DNA from 3 places in the Pseudocitrobacter sp. 2023LY-00077 genome. Region 1 is predicted to be linked to each of the others. Evidence: predicted binding sites of a transcription regulator. Region 1 holds the regulator's gene; each other region holds the start of a gene.
The links. The regulator PurR, encoded in region 1, represses purine synthesis genes. The targets are predictions, from matches to a motif close to CANGCAAACGTTTGCNTG.
Positions count from the first base shown of each region.

Region 2: the regulator PurR is predicted to act here: its motif matches at 1,697-1,714, upstream of purL (phosphoribosylformylglycinamidine synthase).
Region 3: the regulator PurR is predicted to act here: its motif matches at 4,027-4,044, upstream of rfaQ (lipopolysaccharide core heptosyltransferase RfaQ).

Region 1 covers NZ_JBSPEI010000008.1:76,534-82,185, reverse strand. Annotated here, with positions in the region: gene ACWWFX_RS12170 (MFS transporter) at 1-908, opposite strand, end outside; gene cydH (cytochrome bd-I oxidase subunit CydH) at 1,070-1,159, opposite strand; gene purR (HTH-type transcriptional repressor PurR) at 1,454-2,479, shown strand; gene punR (DNA-binding transcriptional activator PunR) at 2,476-3,408, opposite strand; gene punC (purine nucleoside transporter PunC) at 3,517-4,701, shown strand; gene cfa (cyclopropane fatty acyl phospholipid synthase) at 4,999-5,652, shown strand, end outside.
Region 2 covers NZ_JBSPEI010000019.1:80,750-86,401, forward strand. Annotated here, with positions in the region: gene purL (phosphoribosylformylglycinamidine synthase) at 1-1,621, opposite strand, end outside; gene mltF (membrane-bound lytic murein transglycosylase MltF) at 1,878-3,434, shown strand; gene tadA (tRNA adenosine(34) deaminase TadA) at 3,428-3,967, opposite strand; gene yfhb (phosphatidylglycerophosphatase C) at 3,995-4,630, opposite strand; gene ACWWFX_RS20915 (MurR/RpiR family transcriptional regulator) at 4,860-5,652, shown strand, end outside.
Region 3 covers NZ_JBSPEI010000003.1:289,343-294,994, reverse strand. Annotated here, with positions in the region: gene radC (RadC family protein) at 1-348, shown strand, start outside; gene rpmB (50S ribosomal protein L28) at 568-804, shown strand; gene rpmG (50S ribosomal protein L33) at 825-992, shown strand; gene mutM (bifunctional DNA-formamidopyrimidine glycosylase/DNA-(apurinic or apyrimidinic site) lyase) at 1,091-1,900, shown strand; gene coaD (pantetheine-phosphate adenylyltransferase) at 1,938-2,417, opposite strand; gene waaA (lipid IV(A) 3-deoxy-D-manno-octulosonic acid transferase) at 2,425-3,702, opposite strand; gene rfaQ (lipopolysaccharide core heptosyltransferase RfaQ) at 4,105-5,154, shown strand; gene ACWWFX_RS05745 (glycosyltransferase family 4 protein) at 5,151-5,652, shown strand, end outside.

The sequences.
Region 1 (5,652 bases):
GCCGCGCCCCACACCACCATACTGAACGCCGCGCCGATTTCCGTACGCGCAAGGAACGGGATCGCCAGCATAATCAGCATCAACAGCAGCAGAAAACCTTTCAGCGTACCGCTCACTGAACGGTCAGCAAATTTACCGCCAAGATAGTTACCGATTGAGAAGCCCACGCCAATCAGTACCAGCATTAATGTGATAAAGGCAGGCGTCGCATTCGTGATGGTGTGCAGAACCGGAGAAATATAGGTATAGAGCGTGAACATCGCCCCAGCGCCCAGTACGGTCGTGAGCAACGCAGACAATACCTGTGGGCGTACCAGCACCGACAGTTCACGTTTCACGTCTGGTTTCTCACCCGCCCCGCCCTTCGGCAGCGACAACCACAGGCCGATTATTGCAATTACGCCCAGCCCTGCCGTCGCCAGGAACGACATGCGCCAGCCGATGGTCTCCCCAAGCCACGTGGCCGCCGGAACGCCACCGATATTGGCGATGGTCAACCCCATAAACATGGTCGCTACCGCGCTGGCTTGTTTATGTTTTGGCACCACGCTTGCGGCAACCACCGACCCCAGACCAAAGAACGCGCCGTGGTTGAGGCTGGTTATAATGCGTGACAGCATCAGCGTGGTGTAATCCGGGGCGATAGCAGAAAGGACGTTACCCAGGGTAAAAATCGCCATCAGGAAAATTAAGGCATTGCGGCGTGCGCGATGTGAGAGCAGCAGCGTCATCAGCGGCGCGCCAACCATGACACCTACGGCGTAGGCGCTGATCAACATACCTGCGGCAGGAATCGAGACATCAACCCCTTTGGCAATAACGGGTAATAGCCCCATCGGCGAAAATTCGGTGGTACCTATCCCGAATGCGCCTACGGCTAACGCCAGTAAGGGATAATTCACTTTCATGCTTTGACTCCGGTTTGCCGCAAACGCAGGGCGGCGTGACAACAGATAGCAAAAGCATGACATCAATCACAAAAAAACAGAAGTGAACAAATTAGCAAAATATTTTTGCTGAATTGATAACAATCTCAGAGAGGGAGAGCAGCCTCTCCCTTTAGGATGGGTTAATGCAGGACGGCGGTCAGCGCGGCAGCCACGATCAGCGCCAGCGTAATAACCGTGGTGGTAATTGACATCTTCAGTTCGGTACTCATCAATTTTTCTCCTTATTATCCCCACACCAAAAGTGAGCTATGTCATTTTTGCACACTTATTCGCAAAAATCTTCCCGGATTTCACGCAATAACCTATTTTGCGCTTCCACTTTTGTCAAAGATAAGACAAAATTCGACGCTTATTAAAAAGTGTATCGGCCATTGACCCCCTCCTGTCGTCCTGTGTCGTTTTCCCGGCGAACCGCAATTCATAACATTGCGCCAGGGTGAGTGAAGGCAAACGTTTTCGTATTGAATCGATCAGGGGCAGGCCCGGGTCTGGAGTGAGATGGAATGGCAACTATTAAAGATGTAGCGAAGCGCGCAAACGTTTCCACTACAACTGTATCACATGTGATTAACAAGACACGTTTTGTCGCCGAAGAGACGCGTGAAGCGGTGTGGGCGGCAATCAAAGAATTGCACTACTCTCCCAGCGCCGTGGCCCGCAGCCTGAAGGTCAATCACACCAAATCCATTGGTTTGTTGGCGACCAGCAGCGAAGCTGCCTACTTTGCAGAAATTATTGAAGCCGTTGAGAAGAACTGCTTCCAGAAAGGCTATACCCTGATCCTCGGTAATGCGTGGAACAATCTTGAGAAACAGCGCGCGTATCTTTCCATGATGGCGCAGAAGCGCGTGGACGGCCTGCTGGTGATGTGTTCCGAATATCCGGATTCGCTGCTGCAGATGCTGGAAGAGTACCGTCATATTCCGATGGTGGTTATGGACTGGGGCGAAGCGAAAGCTGACTTTACCGACTCAGTTATCGATAACGCCTTCGAAGGCGGCTATATGGCTGGTCGTTATCTGGTGGAACGTGGGCATCGCGAAATTGGCGTGATCCCAGGCCCGCTGGAGCGCAATACCGGCGCAGGTCGTCTGGCTGGCTTTATGAAAGCCATGGAAGAGATGATGATCAAGGTGCCGGAAAACTGGATTGTGCAGGGCGATTTCGAACCGGAATCCGGCTATCGCGCGATGCAGCAAATACTGTCCCAGAATCCGCGCCCTACCGCTATCTTCTGTGGTGGCGATGTCATGGCGATGGGCGCGTTGTGCGCCGCAGACGAAATGGGGCTGCGCGTGCCGCAGGATATCTCGCTGATTGGTTACGACAACGTGCGCAACTCGCGTTTCTTTACCCCGGCTCTGACCACCATCCACCAGCCGAAGGATTCCCTCGGGGAAACCGCCTTCAATATGCTGATGGACCGAATTGTCAGTAAACGCGAAGAGTCGCAGTCCATTGAAGTGCACCCACGCCTGATTGAACGCCGTTCCGTGGCCGACGGCCCGTTCCGCGACTATCGTCGTTAAGCCTCTTTGCGAACGCTCGCTGCGGGCGTTCGCAACCATTCGTTGTTCAGCGTTTCACTGTCCCCTAAATATTCGAGTAACCAGCTTAGCGCCGGTGAACTGTCATTTTGTTGCCACGTAAGGCAACAGGCCGCATCGGGAAACGGGTTTTCCAGTTCCAGAGCAACCCATTCGCCTTTATCTATCTTCGGTCGCGCAAAATGCTCTGGCACCATGCCAACGCATAATCCTGCGGATAAGCAGGTTTCTGACGATTCCCAGTCAGGCACAACGACCCGCTTCTGGTTGTCCAGTAACCAGGTAGTACGTTTAGGTAACGAACGTGACGTATCTTCGCGCACCAGCGACGGCCAGTTGCGCAACACGTCATCACTGAGCGGCCCCGCCATCTGCGCCAGCGGATGCGAACGAGCTACCACGCACTGCCAGCTCAGCATGCCCATATCGCGAAACGCATAGCGCCCCCCCACGGGAATCGCGCGCGTCGCGCCAATCGCTAACTCAACGCGCCCATCCGCCAGTGCATCCCATACGCCATTAAATACTTCCTGATACACCAGCAGCTCAACGTCGCTGAAGTGGCGATAAAAATCGACAATCATCTGTCGGGTGCGCTCTGGTTTTACGATATTGTCCACCGCGATAGCCAACTGCCCTCTCCAGCCATTAGCAATTTGCTGACACTGCTGACGGGTGATCTGCATTTTTTTGATAACAGAGCGCCCCTCTTTCAAAAACCATGCCCCGGCGGGGGTTAATTCTACATCCCGGTGGCGACGTTCAAACAGCGGAACCGCCAGCCACTCCTCCAGTTGACGTACCGTATAACTGATTGCAGAAGGTACACGGTGCAGCTCATTTGCCGCGCCACTAAAGCTGCCATTCCGCGCAACGGCATCCACAACTTCAAGTGAATATTCAGACCACATTTTCTGCTCACAAATTTTTTGAAACCAACACGCAAATATTAGCGTTTCACAAGGGAGATTTCACTCTCTACACTCTCAGCCTCTTCCAAAACAAGAAAAGGCGTTTTTATGCAACCTGGGAAAGGATTTTTAGTCTGGCTCGCCGGCCTGAGCGTGTTGGGCTTTTTGGCCACCGATATGTATCTTCCGGCCTTCGCCGTGATTCAAAACGATCTCCAAACACCGGCAGCGGCTGTCAGCGCCAGCCTGAGTCTGTTTCTTGCCGGGTTTGCTCTCGCGCAGCTGCTTTGGGGGCCGCTTTCAGATCGTTATGGCCGCAAGCCTGTTCTGCTGATTGGCCTGACCATCTTCGCCTTTGGCTGTCTGGGTATGCTGTGGGTTCGTGATGCCACCACCCTGCTGATTCTGCGTTTTGTACAAGCCGTAGGCGTCTGTGCTGCGGCAGTGACCTGGCAGGCTATGGTGACGGATTATTATCCAGCACAGCGAACTAACCGTATTTTCGCCACCATCATGCCGCTGGTCGGGCTTTCTCCGGCGCTGGCACCGTTACTGGGAAGCTGGATCCTGCATCATTTTGAATGGCAGGCCATCTTTGCCACCCTGTTTATCATCACCGTTATGTTGATGATTCCGGCCCTGCGCCTGAAACCCGCACATAAAAAGAACGCGGTCAGTGAAAACAAACTAACCTTTATGAAACTCCTGCGCAGTCAGGACTATCGCGGCAACGTACTTATCTACGCCGCCTGCTCCGCCAGCTTCTTTGCCTGGCTGACCGGTTCGCCATTTATCCTCAATGCCATGGGCTACAGCCCAACGGTGATTGGCCTGAGCTACGTCCCACAGACTATCGCGTTCCTGGTCGGCGGTTATGGCTGCCGAGCCGCGTTGCAAAAATGGGATGGCGGGAAACTGCTACCGTGGTTGCTAATGGTGTTTGCGGTAAGCGTACTTGCCACCTGGGGCGTCGGCCTCACCGCACATGTGTCGCTCACCGCGCTGCTGATTCCATTCTGCGTGATGGCAATGGCTAACGGCGCGATTTACCCGATCGTCGTGGCGCGCGCGCTGCGTCCATTCCCGCAGGCAACAGGCCGCGCGGCAGCATTACAGAATACACTGCAATTAGGTCTTTGCTTCCTCGCAAGCCTGGTGGTTTCTTCATTGATTGCCGCCCCGCTGCTGGCCACCACCAGCGTAATGGTCGCCACCGTCGTTCTCGCCGGGATTGGCTATAAGTTGCAGGCTGGCGCAGAGGAAAATTCAGCTGAAGAAACTTCTCGTGCCTAACGTCATGAATATCAATGTTATTAACTCGTAGTTAGTTTGCTAAGATTTTTGATTGAATCAGTAGATTTTGCGTCCTATACTGAATCGGTGTCACATAATTACGATAGTTATTACTTGTTAACGGGAGCAGGACGCCTCCCGGTTCCCCAGGGATGGTCTTTTCGGCAAGGGTAATCTCCCTTCCTCTGTGCTACGTCGGATAGCAGGCTCACGGAAGTTCCGTGAGATTTCTCACAAACTCTAAAAAGCGTCTACGCTGTTTTAAGGTTCTGATCACCGGGTCGGGATGGAGAAGCTATGAGCTCATCATGTATAGAAGAAGTTAGCGTACCGAATGATGACTGGTACCGCATCACCAACGAACTGTTAAGCCGGGCAGGCATTGAAATTAACGGTAACGCCCCCGCAGACTTGCAGGTCAAAAATCCCCAGTTTTTTAAACGTGTATTGCAGGAAGGTTCTCTGGGGCTAGGCGAAAGCTATATGGACGGTTGGTGGGAATGCGAGCGTCTGGATATTTTCTTCCAGAAAGTCCTGCGTGCTGGACTGGAAAATCAACTGCCCCGCCACCTGAAAGATACGCTGCGTATCGCGGCGGCCCGTCTGTTTAATCTGCAAAGTAAAAAACGCGCCTGGATGGTGGGTAAAGAGCATTACGATCTTGGCAACGATCTCTTCAGCCGCATGCTGGATCCCTTTATGCAGTACTCCTGTGGCTACTGGAAAGATGCCCAGACTCTGGAAGAGGCCCAGCAGGCGAAGCTCAATCTGATCTGCCAGAAACTGAAACTTGAGCCCGGTATGCGCGTGCTGGATATTGGCTGCGGCTGGGGCGGGCTGGCTCAGTTCATGGCCGAGCACTATGGCGTGAGCGTGGTCGGCGTAACCATTTCCGCTGAGCAACAAAAAATGGCGCAACAGCGCTGTGAAGGACTGGACGTCACCATTCTG
Region 2 (5,652 bases), on a different contig from region 1:
CCAGCGGGCTCATACCCGGCTCGTCGCTCAGGATGTCACGCAGTTCGAATTTACCACCGCGCCCACCGTCGCTCACCAGCTCTGGCATCGCGTTAGAAAGGCCGCCCGCGCCGACGTCGTGGATAAACAGGATCGGGTTCGCGTCGCCAAGCTGCCAGCAGCGGTCGATCACTTCCTGGCAACGACGTTCCATTTCCGGGTTATCGCGCTGGACGGAGGCGAAATCGAGATCCGCGTCAGACTGGCCGGATGCCATGGAAGAGGCTGCGCCGCCGCCAAGGCCGATATTCATCGCCGGGCCACCGAGGACGACCAGCTTCGCGCCCACGGTGATCTCGCCTTTCTGCACGTGATCGGCGCGGATGTTGCCGATCCCGCCTGCCAGCATGATCGGTTTGTGATAACCGCGCAGCTCTTCACCGTTGTGGCTGTTTACTTTCTCTTCATAGGTACGGAAGTAGCCGTTCAGGGCCGGGCGACCAAATTCGTTGTTAAACGCCGCGCCGCCCAGTGGGCCATCGGTCATGATATCCAGCGCGGTGACAATGCGCTCCGGCTTGCCGAAATCTTCTTCCCACGGCTGTTCAAAGCCCGGAATACGCAGGTTAGAAACGGAAAAACCGACCAGACCCGCCTTCGGTTTTGCGCCGCGCCCGGTGGCGCCTTCATCACGAATTTCACCGCCGGAACCGGTTGCCGCGCCCGGCCACGGAGAAATCGCCGTTGGGTGGTTGTGGGTTTCGACTTTCATCAGGATGTGCGCAGGCTCCTGGTGGAAATCATAGCGACCTGTTTCGTGGTCGGCAAAATAGCGCCCCACTTCAGACCCTTCCATGACGGCTGCGTTATCTTTATAAGCAGACAGCACGTGATCCGGCGTGGTTTCAAAGGTGTTTTTGATCATCCTGAACAGCGATTTCGGCTGCTGCTCACCGTCGATAATCCAGTCGGCGTTGAAAATTTTGTGTCGGCAGTGCTCAGAGTTAGCCTGCGCAAACATATAGAGTTCGATATCGTTCGGGTTACGCCCAAGCTTAGTGAAGGCATCCTGCAGATAGTCGATTTCATCATCCGCCAGCGCCAGCCCCAGACGCAGGTTAGCGTCAATGAGCGCCTGACGCCCCTCGCCCAACAGATCCACGCTGGATACCGGTGCAGGTTGATGATGAGCAAATAGTTTTTCCGCATCCTGCAGCGAGTCAAATACGCTTTCCATCATGCGATCGTGCAGCGTCGCCGCCACTTCACGCCACTGCTCCGCCGTAAGCGTAGAGGCTTCCACATACCAGGCCACACCGCGTTCCAGGCGCAGAACCTGAGTCAGGCCGCAGTTGTGGGCGATGTCGGTTGCTTTTGAAGACCAGGGGGAGATGGTGCCAGGGCGGGGAGTCACGAGCAGTAATTTACCGGATGGCGTATGGCTGCTGAGACTCGGGCCATACTTTAACAGACGTTCAAGTCTGGCGCGCTCTTCGTCGTGAAGCGGAGCATCCAGATCGGCAAAATGGACATACTCAGCGTAAATATTGCTTACCGGGAGGTTGGCTGCCTGAAAACGCGTCAGCAGTTTGTTAATACGAAATGCAGACAGTGCAGGCGAACCACGCAGAATTTCCATCATAAGTCTCTCGTCTTCTAAGCTTTCAGTGTGCGCAAGGGGGGAAAACGGGCGCTATTATAGATAATCCTGCGCCCTGACGAAACCGTTTGCGTAGAAATAAAATCACTTCCTGCTTTTACCAATAGATGTGACGTATCTCTCGAATTAGTTGCCAACTGGCGCAATCTTAAGCAAAATGCCGCTCATTCTGTTCCAAACCATAGTCTTCTTATGGTCACTGCACACAGTGATTTTGTTAGCGCAGAGAATTAACTATTTGAAAAAATTAAAGATTAATTATCTGCTGATCGGCATCGTCGCACTGCTGTTAGCAGCAGCCCTTTGGCCCTCCATTACATGGATCAACCAACCGGCCAATCGCATTGCCGCCATTCAGGCGCGGGGGGAACTTCGCGTCAGTACCATCGTGTCACCTTTAACCTACTCTCGCGTTGATAATAAAGAGTACGGGCTCGACTACGCCCTTGCTGAACAGTTTGCCGATTACCTTGGCGTAAAACTGAAGGTGACCGTGCGGCAGAACATCAGCGAACTGTTTGACGATCTCGACAACGGCAAAGCAGACCTGCTGGCCGCGGGCCTGGTTTATAACAGCGAGCGCGTCAAAAACTACCACGCAGGCCCGGCCTACTATTCCGTTTCTCAGCAGGTGGTGTATCGCGTCGGCAGCTATCGCCCGCGCTCATTGGGAGAACTGAACGCCGAGAATCTTTCCATTGCGCCAGGACATGCGGTGATCAACGACCTTCAGTCACTGAAAGAGACGAAGTATCCCGATATCAGCTGGCAAGTGGATGAAAAGCGCAGCAGCGAAGCCTTAATGGAAGAAGTGCTGGCGGGCCGCCTGAGTTACACCATCGCAGACTCGGTGGCGATCAGTCTGTTCCAGCGCGTGCATCCTGAACTGGCCGTGGCGCTTGATATCACCGACGAGCAGCCGGTAACCTGGTTTAGCGTTAACGACGAAGACGACACGCTTTCCGCCGCGATGCTCGACTATTTCAACAGCATAAATGAAGACGGCACCCTCGCCCGCCTGGAAGAGAAATATCTGGGGCACGGTGGCGATTTCGATTATGTCGATACGCGCTCCTTCCTGCGCGCCGTCGATAGCGTGTTGCCTGACCTTCAGCCGCTGTTTGAGAAACACGCAAAAGAGATAGACTGGCGACTGCTGGCGGCTATCTCGTATCAGGAGTCGCACTGGGACGCGCTGGCAACCTCCCCCACCGGCGTGCGCGGCCTGATGATGCTCACCAAGAATACGGCCCAAAGTCTGGGTCTGACGGATCGTACCGATGCGGAACAAAGCATTGGCGGCGGCATGCGATATCTGCTGGATATGATGGAGAAAGTGCCGGATACGGTGCCACAGGATGAGAAAATCTGGTTTGCCCTCGCCGCTTATAATATGGGTTACGCGCATATGCTTGATGCCCGTGCATTAACGGTGAAGCAGAAAGGCAACCCGGACAGCTGGACGGATGTAAAACAGCGTCTGCCGCTGCTGAGCCAGAAACCTTATTACAGCAAGCTCACTTACGGATATGCGCGTGGACATGAGGCCTACGCCTATGTCGAAAACATCCGTAAGTATCAAATTAGCCTGGTGGGGTATCTGGCGGAGAAAGAGAAGAAAGTGGCCCAGGAGATGGCGATTGCCGCCGATTATCCGGCGGTAACGATGGACGAACTGAACCGCAACAATGCTGACTTCTTACCGTTTATTTCCCTGTCGCCACGCGATTATCTGCACAGCGTGCAGGGATCGACGTCAAGCGAACTGGTCGACGCCGCACATACTCATCATTGATTTTCAGCTTTCTGCGCTTTGCGCAGTGCCTTGATTTGTTCGCGGCGTTCGCGGAAAAAATCACTCAGCATACCGGCGCATTGTTCGCGCAATACACCTTCGGTGACCTCGACACGGTGATTCATTCCCGGATGATGCAGGACATCCATTAACGACCCGGCAGCGCCAGTTTTGGCGTCGCGCGCGCCAAACACGACGTGTCCAATGCGGCTATGCACCATTGCGCCTGCACACATCACACACGGTTCCAGCGTAACGTACAGCGTGGCGTTAATCAGGCGGTAGTTTTGCAGCACCATGCCGCCCTGACGCAGCGCCATAATTTCGGCGTGAGCCGTCGGATCGTGACGACCAATCGGGCGATTCCAGCCTTCGCCAATCACCTGATTATCGAGCACCAGCACCGCGCCAACCGGCACTTCTCCTTCATCCCAGGCGCGCTGCGCAAGCGTAAGCGCATGGCGCATCCAGTATTCATGGTTGAATTCATTGTCGGACAAAGTGGGCACTCCAGATGATAAATCGGGGCGCATTATACATAGAGAGAATAAGATTACCCACTATTCCAGCCGCTGAAGTTCACCGCGCGGCGTTACCCGCCAGCGATGCTGGCAAAAATAGAGCAGCGGGTTATCCTGTTTGCTGTCGCTGTAACCGCTAAACAGACGCAGCGGCGTACCGATTTTGCGTTCCAGTTGCACCACTTTTTCATGCCCCAGGCAGCGCAGCGACAGCACCCAGCCGCCATGAGCCCGCGTTATCTGACTGGCGATGAGATTCACGCGCGGCAGCCAGGGCGTATCAAAATAGACTTTCTCCACCAGCGACTGCGGCGAGCCGGTAATCAGCCATACATCCGCATCGGTGCTGATGAGGTATTCGGTCAGGCGCTTGTGCACCACCGGGAAAGTCACCACATTTGCGCGAAACCACGTGGCAAAATCCGCTTCCAGCGCGCGCAGTTTGGCTTCGCTGTGTCCAAAGGTACAACCCCACAGCAGCAAACTCATTGGCCAGCGCGCAGCGCGCCCTTTTACCAGCAGCGCGATACCAATAATCGGCAGCAGAGGCAGCACCAGCAACGCATTAAGCGGCAGTCTCCGCAGCAGATAGCGCAGAAACGTGCCGAACATATCCTGCTGATGCAGCGTGCCATCCAGGTCGAAAAAAATAACTCGACGGGGGTCGTTTGCCAAACCAGACTCCTTTAAGCGATGAATTTCCGTTAACTCATTACAAGCGTAACAGATAGCGCGGGTGATTTCTGGAAACATCACCTCAACGGCGAGATGCAAAAAGTGTTCAATATTTTGCGCCAGGTGGAATATTTAATTCAGGTTATTCCGTTATAATCGAATAATAATTCTTTCAGGCGAGCAGAATTGTTGTCGGGAGAGGTAGCGTAATTTTGCCCTTGAGGAGCGTATGAATTGTTTAATCCGTATTCGCCAGCGATATCCGCATCTGGCGCAAAGTGATAAAAAACTGGCCGATTTTATCCTGGCGCAGCCTGACCTGGCGCGTCATCTCAGCTCACAGCAGCTGGCGAGCCAGTCGGGTGTCAGCCAGTCCAGCGTGGTGAAGTTCGCGCAAAAGCTGGGCTTTAAAGGTTTTCCGGCCCTGAAACTGGCGCTAAGCGAAGCGCTGGCCAGCAATCCGAATCCGCACTCTATTCCGGTACACAACCAGATTCGCGGTGACGATCCGCTGCGTCTGGTGGGTGAAAAGCTCATCAAAGACAACGTTGCCGCGATGCATGCCTCACTCGACGTTAACGACGAAGAGAAACTGCTGGAGGCGGTGAATATGCTGCGCGGCGCACGGCGCATCGTGCTGACCGGGATTGGTGCCTCGGGCCTGGTGGCGCGCAACTTTAGCTGGAAACTGATGAAGATTGGCCTTAACGCCGTCGCGGAGCTGGATATGCACGCCCTGCTCGCCAGCGTTCAGGCGCTAAGCGAAGGCGACCTGCTGTTAGCTATCTCCTACTCCGGCGAGCGCCGCGAGATAAACCTGGCGGCGGATGAAACCCTGCGCGCGGGTGGCAAAATTCTCGCCATCACCGGATTTTCACCCAATGCGCTCCAGCAGCGCGCCACGCACTGCCTTTATACCATTGCGGAAGAACAGGCCACGCGCAGCGCAGCGATTTCCTCAACCAGCGCACAGATGATGCTGGCGGATGTGCTGTTTATGGGGCTGGTGCAGCAGGATCTGG
Region 3 (5,652 bases), on a different contig from region 1:
CGTGAATTTTTGCAAAGTCAGCTCAGCGACGAAATGCGCGAGATCTTTATCGTGATCTTTCTCGACAACCAGAATCGGGTGCTGAAACACAGCCGACTTTTTGCCGGCACACTCAGCCACGTGGAAGTGCATCCGCGCGAAATTGTACGAGAAGCCATCAAAGTGAACGCTGCGGCGGTGATCCTGGCGCATAATCATCCTTCAGGAAGTGCTGAACCCAGTAAATCAGACAGACTTATCACCGAAAGGGTGGTAAAATCATGCCAATTCATGGATATACGCGTCCTTGACCACCTCGTTATTGGGCGTGGTGAGTATGTCTCTTTTGCCGAACGCGGCTGGATTTAGCCGATTATTACGCGATCCACCGGGATCTTTGTCTGTTCGGGACTTGAGCATAACGCCGGGTCAGCGTATACTACGCCACCTTTGAGAATCTCGGGTTTGGCATTTGGGCCTGGCAATCGAGAGTTCACTTAGAACTATGCGATGACCGGGCTGTAAAGCCTGACGAGGCGCCGATACCCCATACGAAGCTCGAGCTAATTTGATTTTTGGAGAATAGACATGTCCCGAGTCTGCCAAGTTACTGGCAAGCGTCCGGTGACCGGTAACAACCGTTCCCACGCACTGAACGCGACTAAACGCCGTTTCCTGCCGAACCTGCACTCTCACCGTTTCTGGGTTGAGAGCGAGAAGCGTTTTGTCACCCTGCGCGTATCTGCTAAAGGTATGCGTGTAATCGATAAAAAAGGCATCGATACAGTTCTTTCTGAACTGCGTGCCCGTGGCGAAAAGTACTAAGTACTTAGAGGAAATAAATCATGGCTAAAGGTATTCGTGAGAAAATCAAGCTGGTTTCTTCTGCTGGTACTGGTCACTTCTATACCACCACGAAGAACAAACGTACTAAACCGGAAAAACTGGAACTGAAAAAATTCGATCCAGTTGTCCGTCAGCACGTTCTGTACAAAGAAGCTAAAATCAAATAATTTTAGATTCGATGTCACGAAAAACCTCGCCTCGGCGGGGTTTTTTGTTTTCTGGCCGTCCCCATATTGAAGACATCAGTTAAACAGTCGGAGACGTTATGCCTGAATTACCCGAAGTTGAAACCAGCCGCCGCGGCATTGAACCGCATCTGGTTGGCGCAACCATCCAGTATGCGATTATCCGCAACGGACGCCTGCGCTGGCCCGTCTCCGATGAAATTCACCGCCTGAGCGACAAACCCGTTCTCAGCGTCCAGCGTCGCGCCAAATATCTGCTGCTGGAGCTGCCGGATGGCTGGATTATCATCCACCTTGGTATGTCGGGTAGCCTGCGCATATTGACGGAAGAACTCCCGGCAGAGAAACACGACCACGTTGACCTGGTGATGAGCAACGGCAAAGTGCTGCGATATACGGACCCACGCCGCTTTGGCGCCTGGTTATGGACCAAAGAGCTGGAAGGGCACAACGTACTGGCGCATCTCGGTCCTGAGCCGCTGAGCGACGAATTCAACGCAGAGTACCTGCAACAGAAGTGCGCGAAGAAGAAAACGGCGATTAAGCCCTGGCTGATGGATAACAAGCTGGTGGTCGGGGTAGGGAATATCTATGCCAGCGAATCGCTGTTTGCGGCGGGGATTCATCCTGATCGACTCGCCTCGTCGCTGTCGCCGCAGGAGTGCGCGCTGCTGGTAAGCACCATTAAGGCGGTCTTGTTGCGTTCGATTGAACAGGGCGGAACCACCCTGAAAGATTTCCTGCAAAGCGACGGTAAGCCGGGCTACTTTGCCCAGGAGTTACAGGTGTACGGTCGCAAGGGTGAGCCGTGTCGGGTTTGCGGAACGCCGATTATCGCCACCAAACACGCACAGCGCGCGACATTTTATTGTCGTCAGTGTCAGAAATGAGTGGGTTGCGAGCCGGATGACGTCATCCGGCAAACGGCTATTTGAGTTTTTCCATTAACGCCTGATGGACGTTAGGCGGCAGAAAGTCGGTGACATCACCCTGATGACGCGCCACCTCTTTGACTAAAGAAGAGGAGATAAACGACCACTCTTTTGACGGCATCAAAAACACGCTTTCCAGTTCCGGCATCAGATGGCGGTTCATGTGCGCCAGCTGCATTTCATATTCAAAATCCGCCACTGCACGCAGGCCGCGAATCAAAATAGTGGCCTGCCGATCGCGAGCAAAGTTGGCCATCAAATCGCTGAAACCGACAACTTCTACGTTATCCAGATGCGCAATCGCCTGTTGTGCCAGCGCGACGCGTTCATTGAGATCAAACATCGGTTTCTTGCTGGGGCTGGCGGCAATTGCCAGAATCACCCGATCGAACATTTTGCTCGCGCGGGTAATGATATCGATATGTCCGTTAGTGATGGGATCGAACGTGCCTGGATAAATCGCCCGTTTTTGCATGACAGCCTCAGTGCGCTCTGGGTGGCAGATAAGGTTCCAGCAGTTGCAGCATGCGCTGTAACGCGCCCTGGTTTTGGTAGAGCACTTCAACTGCGTGTCGACCGTAGAAGTTACGATAATCTTCGTCGGTCAGTAAAGAGGAAATCTCTTTCGCCAGCGACGCGGCGTCGGTCACCGTGATCAGACCGCTGGCCTGATCGAGACGCGCGCAGATGTCTTTAAAGTTGAACGTGTGTGGCCCCATGAGCACCGGAATGGCGTGCGCCGCCGCTTCCAGTGGGTTATGACCACCACGCTCAACCAGCGATCCGCCCACAAAAGCGAGGTCTGCAATACCGTAAAGCAGCATCAGTTCGCCCATCGTGTCGCCCACCACAACCTGGGTGCCCGCCGAAGGAACTTCGCCAGAGGAGCGAGTGATAAAGCTTAAACCTGCCTGGCGCACCAGATTGATGGTGTCCGGGAAACGTTCCGGATGGCGCGGGACCAGAATCAACAGCAGGTCGGGGAAGGTTTTCAGCAGTTGCTGATGCGCTTCCAGCATGATGCTCTCTTCGCCTTCGTGCGTGCTGGTGGCAATCCATACCGGCCGATGCGGCGCCCACTGGCGGCGCAGGGTAATGGCTTTCGTCGCCAGCTGTGGCGTCACGGAGATATCAAACTTCAGGCTGCCGGTGACCGAGAGCTGATTGCGTTTCGCACCCAGCGCAATAAACCGTTCGCCGTCTTCTTCGTTTTGCGCGGCAATGAGCGTTATACGGCGCAACAGCGTCTGCACAAACTTGCCGAGTTTGGCATAACCCGCCGCAGAGCGCGCAGACAGGCGTGCGTTGGCAATCACCAGCGGGATTTTACGTTTATGCAGTGCGGCAATCAGGTTCGGCCACAGCTCGGTCTCCATGATCAGCACCAGCTTGGGGTCGACTTTATCGAGAAAACGGCTGATGGCGTCCGGGAGATCGTAAGGAAGATAAACGTGCTGTACGTCGCTGCCGAAGGCGGAAAGGACGCGCTCAGAGCCGGTTGGCGTCATAGTGGTCACGGTAATCGGCAGGTCGGGATAGCGATGGCGCAGTGCGCGCACCAGCGGAATGGCGGCCAGCGTTTCGCCGACGGAAACCGAGTGCAGCATAATACCGCCCGGCGTCAGCGGCTTACGATAAAAACCGTAGCGCTCGCCCCAACGTTTGCGGTATGCCGGCGCTTTACGTCCACGCACCCAAAGCCGTATCCAGATCAAAGGCTGAATAAGGTAGAGGAGTGATGTGTAGAGCAATTGGAGCATAGTACGCAGCTGGCTTAGGAATGTGCTGAGGATTCTAAGTATTTAGCCCAACCTTTACCATCATTTTTGCCGATTTGAGCTGATTTAGCGGGAAAAATGGCTTTGCGCCATTAAACGTTAAACTATATTTGTTTTTTTATATGATTAATTGATGTTGTTCCGGTGTGACCCAACGGTCTTGCCCTTAAACAAAACCACTTATGCAATCATATTACTCCTTGTTTTAACAGAGAATATACTTAAGCAAGGTTAAAAAATATTCAATTCGGTTTGCTTAGGAATAAGTGATACACTAAGCCGCAATTAGAGCACGACGTCAGTATTCAGGTAACTGTGAGCCTGGGGCGGTAGCGTGCCTTTTTTTCAATTCCGACTGGTTATTATCATCATAAAGAGCCGCTTGTGGAAAAAACGTTCACCCGAATTCTGGTTATTAAAATGCGTTTTCATGGGGATATGTTGCTGACTACGCCAGTTATCAGCACGCTGAAACGTAATTACCCTGATGCGAAAATCGATATGCTGCTGTATCAGGATACGATCCCCATTATTTCGGAAAATCCGGAAATCAATGCGTTATATGGCATCAGCAATAAAGGCACAGCGGCAACCGCGAAAATAGCGAATTTTTACGGATTGGTGAAAACCCTGCGAGCGAATCAGTATGACCTGATTGTCAATCTGACCGATCAATGGATGATTGCGGTGCTGGTGCGTTTGTTGAACGCCAATGTCAAAATCTCCCAGGATTTCGCCCATCGCCAGTCGGCATTCTGGAAAAAAAGCTTTACCCATCTTGCGCCGTTTCAGGGCGAACACTGCGTGCTACGCAACCTTTCTGCGCTGGCACCGCTGGGGTTAACCCAAACCTGTCAGGAAACATCCATGCCCTATGCGCCGGAACATTGGGAGCGTATGCGACAGCAACTGGATGCTTTCGGAGTGGGTGACAACTATGTCGTCATTCAGCCGACCGCGCGCCAGCCGTTCAAGTGCTGGGATAACGATAAATTCGCGCAAGTCATCGATTCGCTCCAGCAGCGTGGTTATCAGGTGGTGCTGACCTCCGGGCCCGGCGCGGAAGACCTCGCCTGTGTAGAAGATATCGCGGCACAGTGTGCATCTCGCCCGGTGACGGGCCTTGCGGGTAAAACGCGCTTTCCCGAACTGGGCGCGTTAATCGACCATGCCGTACTGTTTATTGGTGTCGATTCGGCACCCGGTCACATTGCCGCTGCGGTAAAAACGCCGGTGATTTGTCTGTTTGGCGCGACCGACCATGTTTTCTGGCGTCCGTGGACCGAAGACATTATTCAGTTCTGGGCCGGGAATTATCAGGCGATGCCGCCGCGCTCGCAGCTCGATCGCAATAAAAAGTATATGTCCGTTATTCCTGCTGCCGATGTGATTGCGGCAACGGAGAAAATGTTGCCGTCGGGAGAGGCGCTATGATTGTCGCCTTCTGTCTCTATAAATATTTTCCGTTCGGTGGCCTGCAGCGCGATTTTTTGCGCATTGCTCAAACCGTGGCGGCGCGCGGTCATCACGTACGCGTTTATACGCAATCCTGGCAGGGCGACTGTCCGGCTGAGTTTGAACTGATCACCGTTCCGGTGAAATCGCGGACCAACCACGGGCGCAACGCTGAGTATTACGCGTGGGTTCAGGCGCATCTGAAGGCGCATCCGGCGGATCGTATTATTGGTTTCAATAAAATGCCGGGTCTGGATGTGTATTACGCCGCCGACGTTTGTTATGCCGAGAAAGTGGCGCAGGAGAAAGGCTTTTTCTATCGCCTTACCGCCCGCTATCGTCACTATGCGGCGTTTGAACGCGCCACCTTTGAGAAAGGCGAACCAACGCAACTATTGATGCTGACGAATAAGCAAATCGCCGATTTCCAGAAGCATTATCAAACCGAACCTGAGCGCTTTCATATTTTGCCGCCGG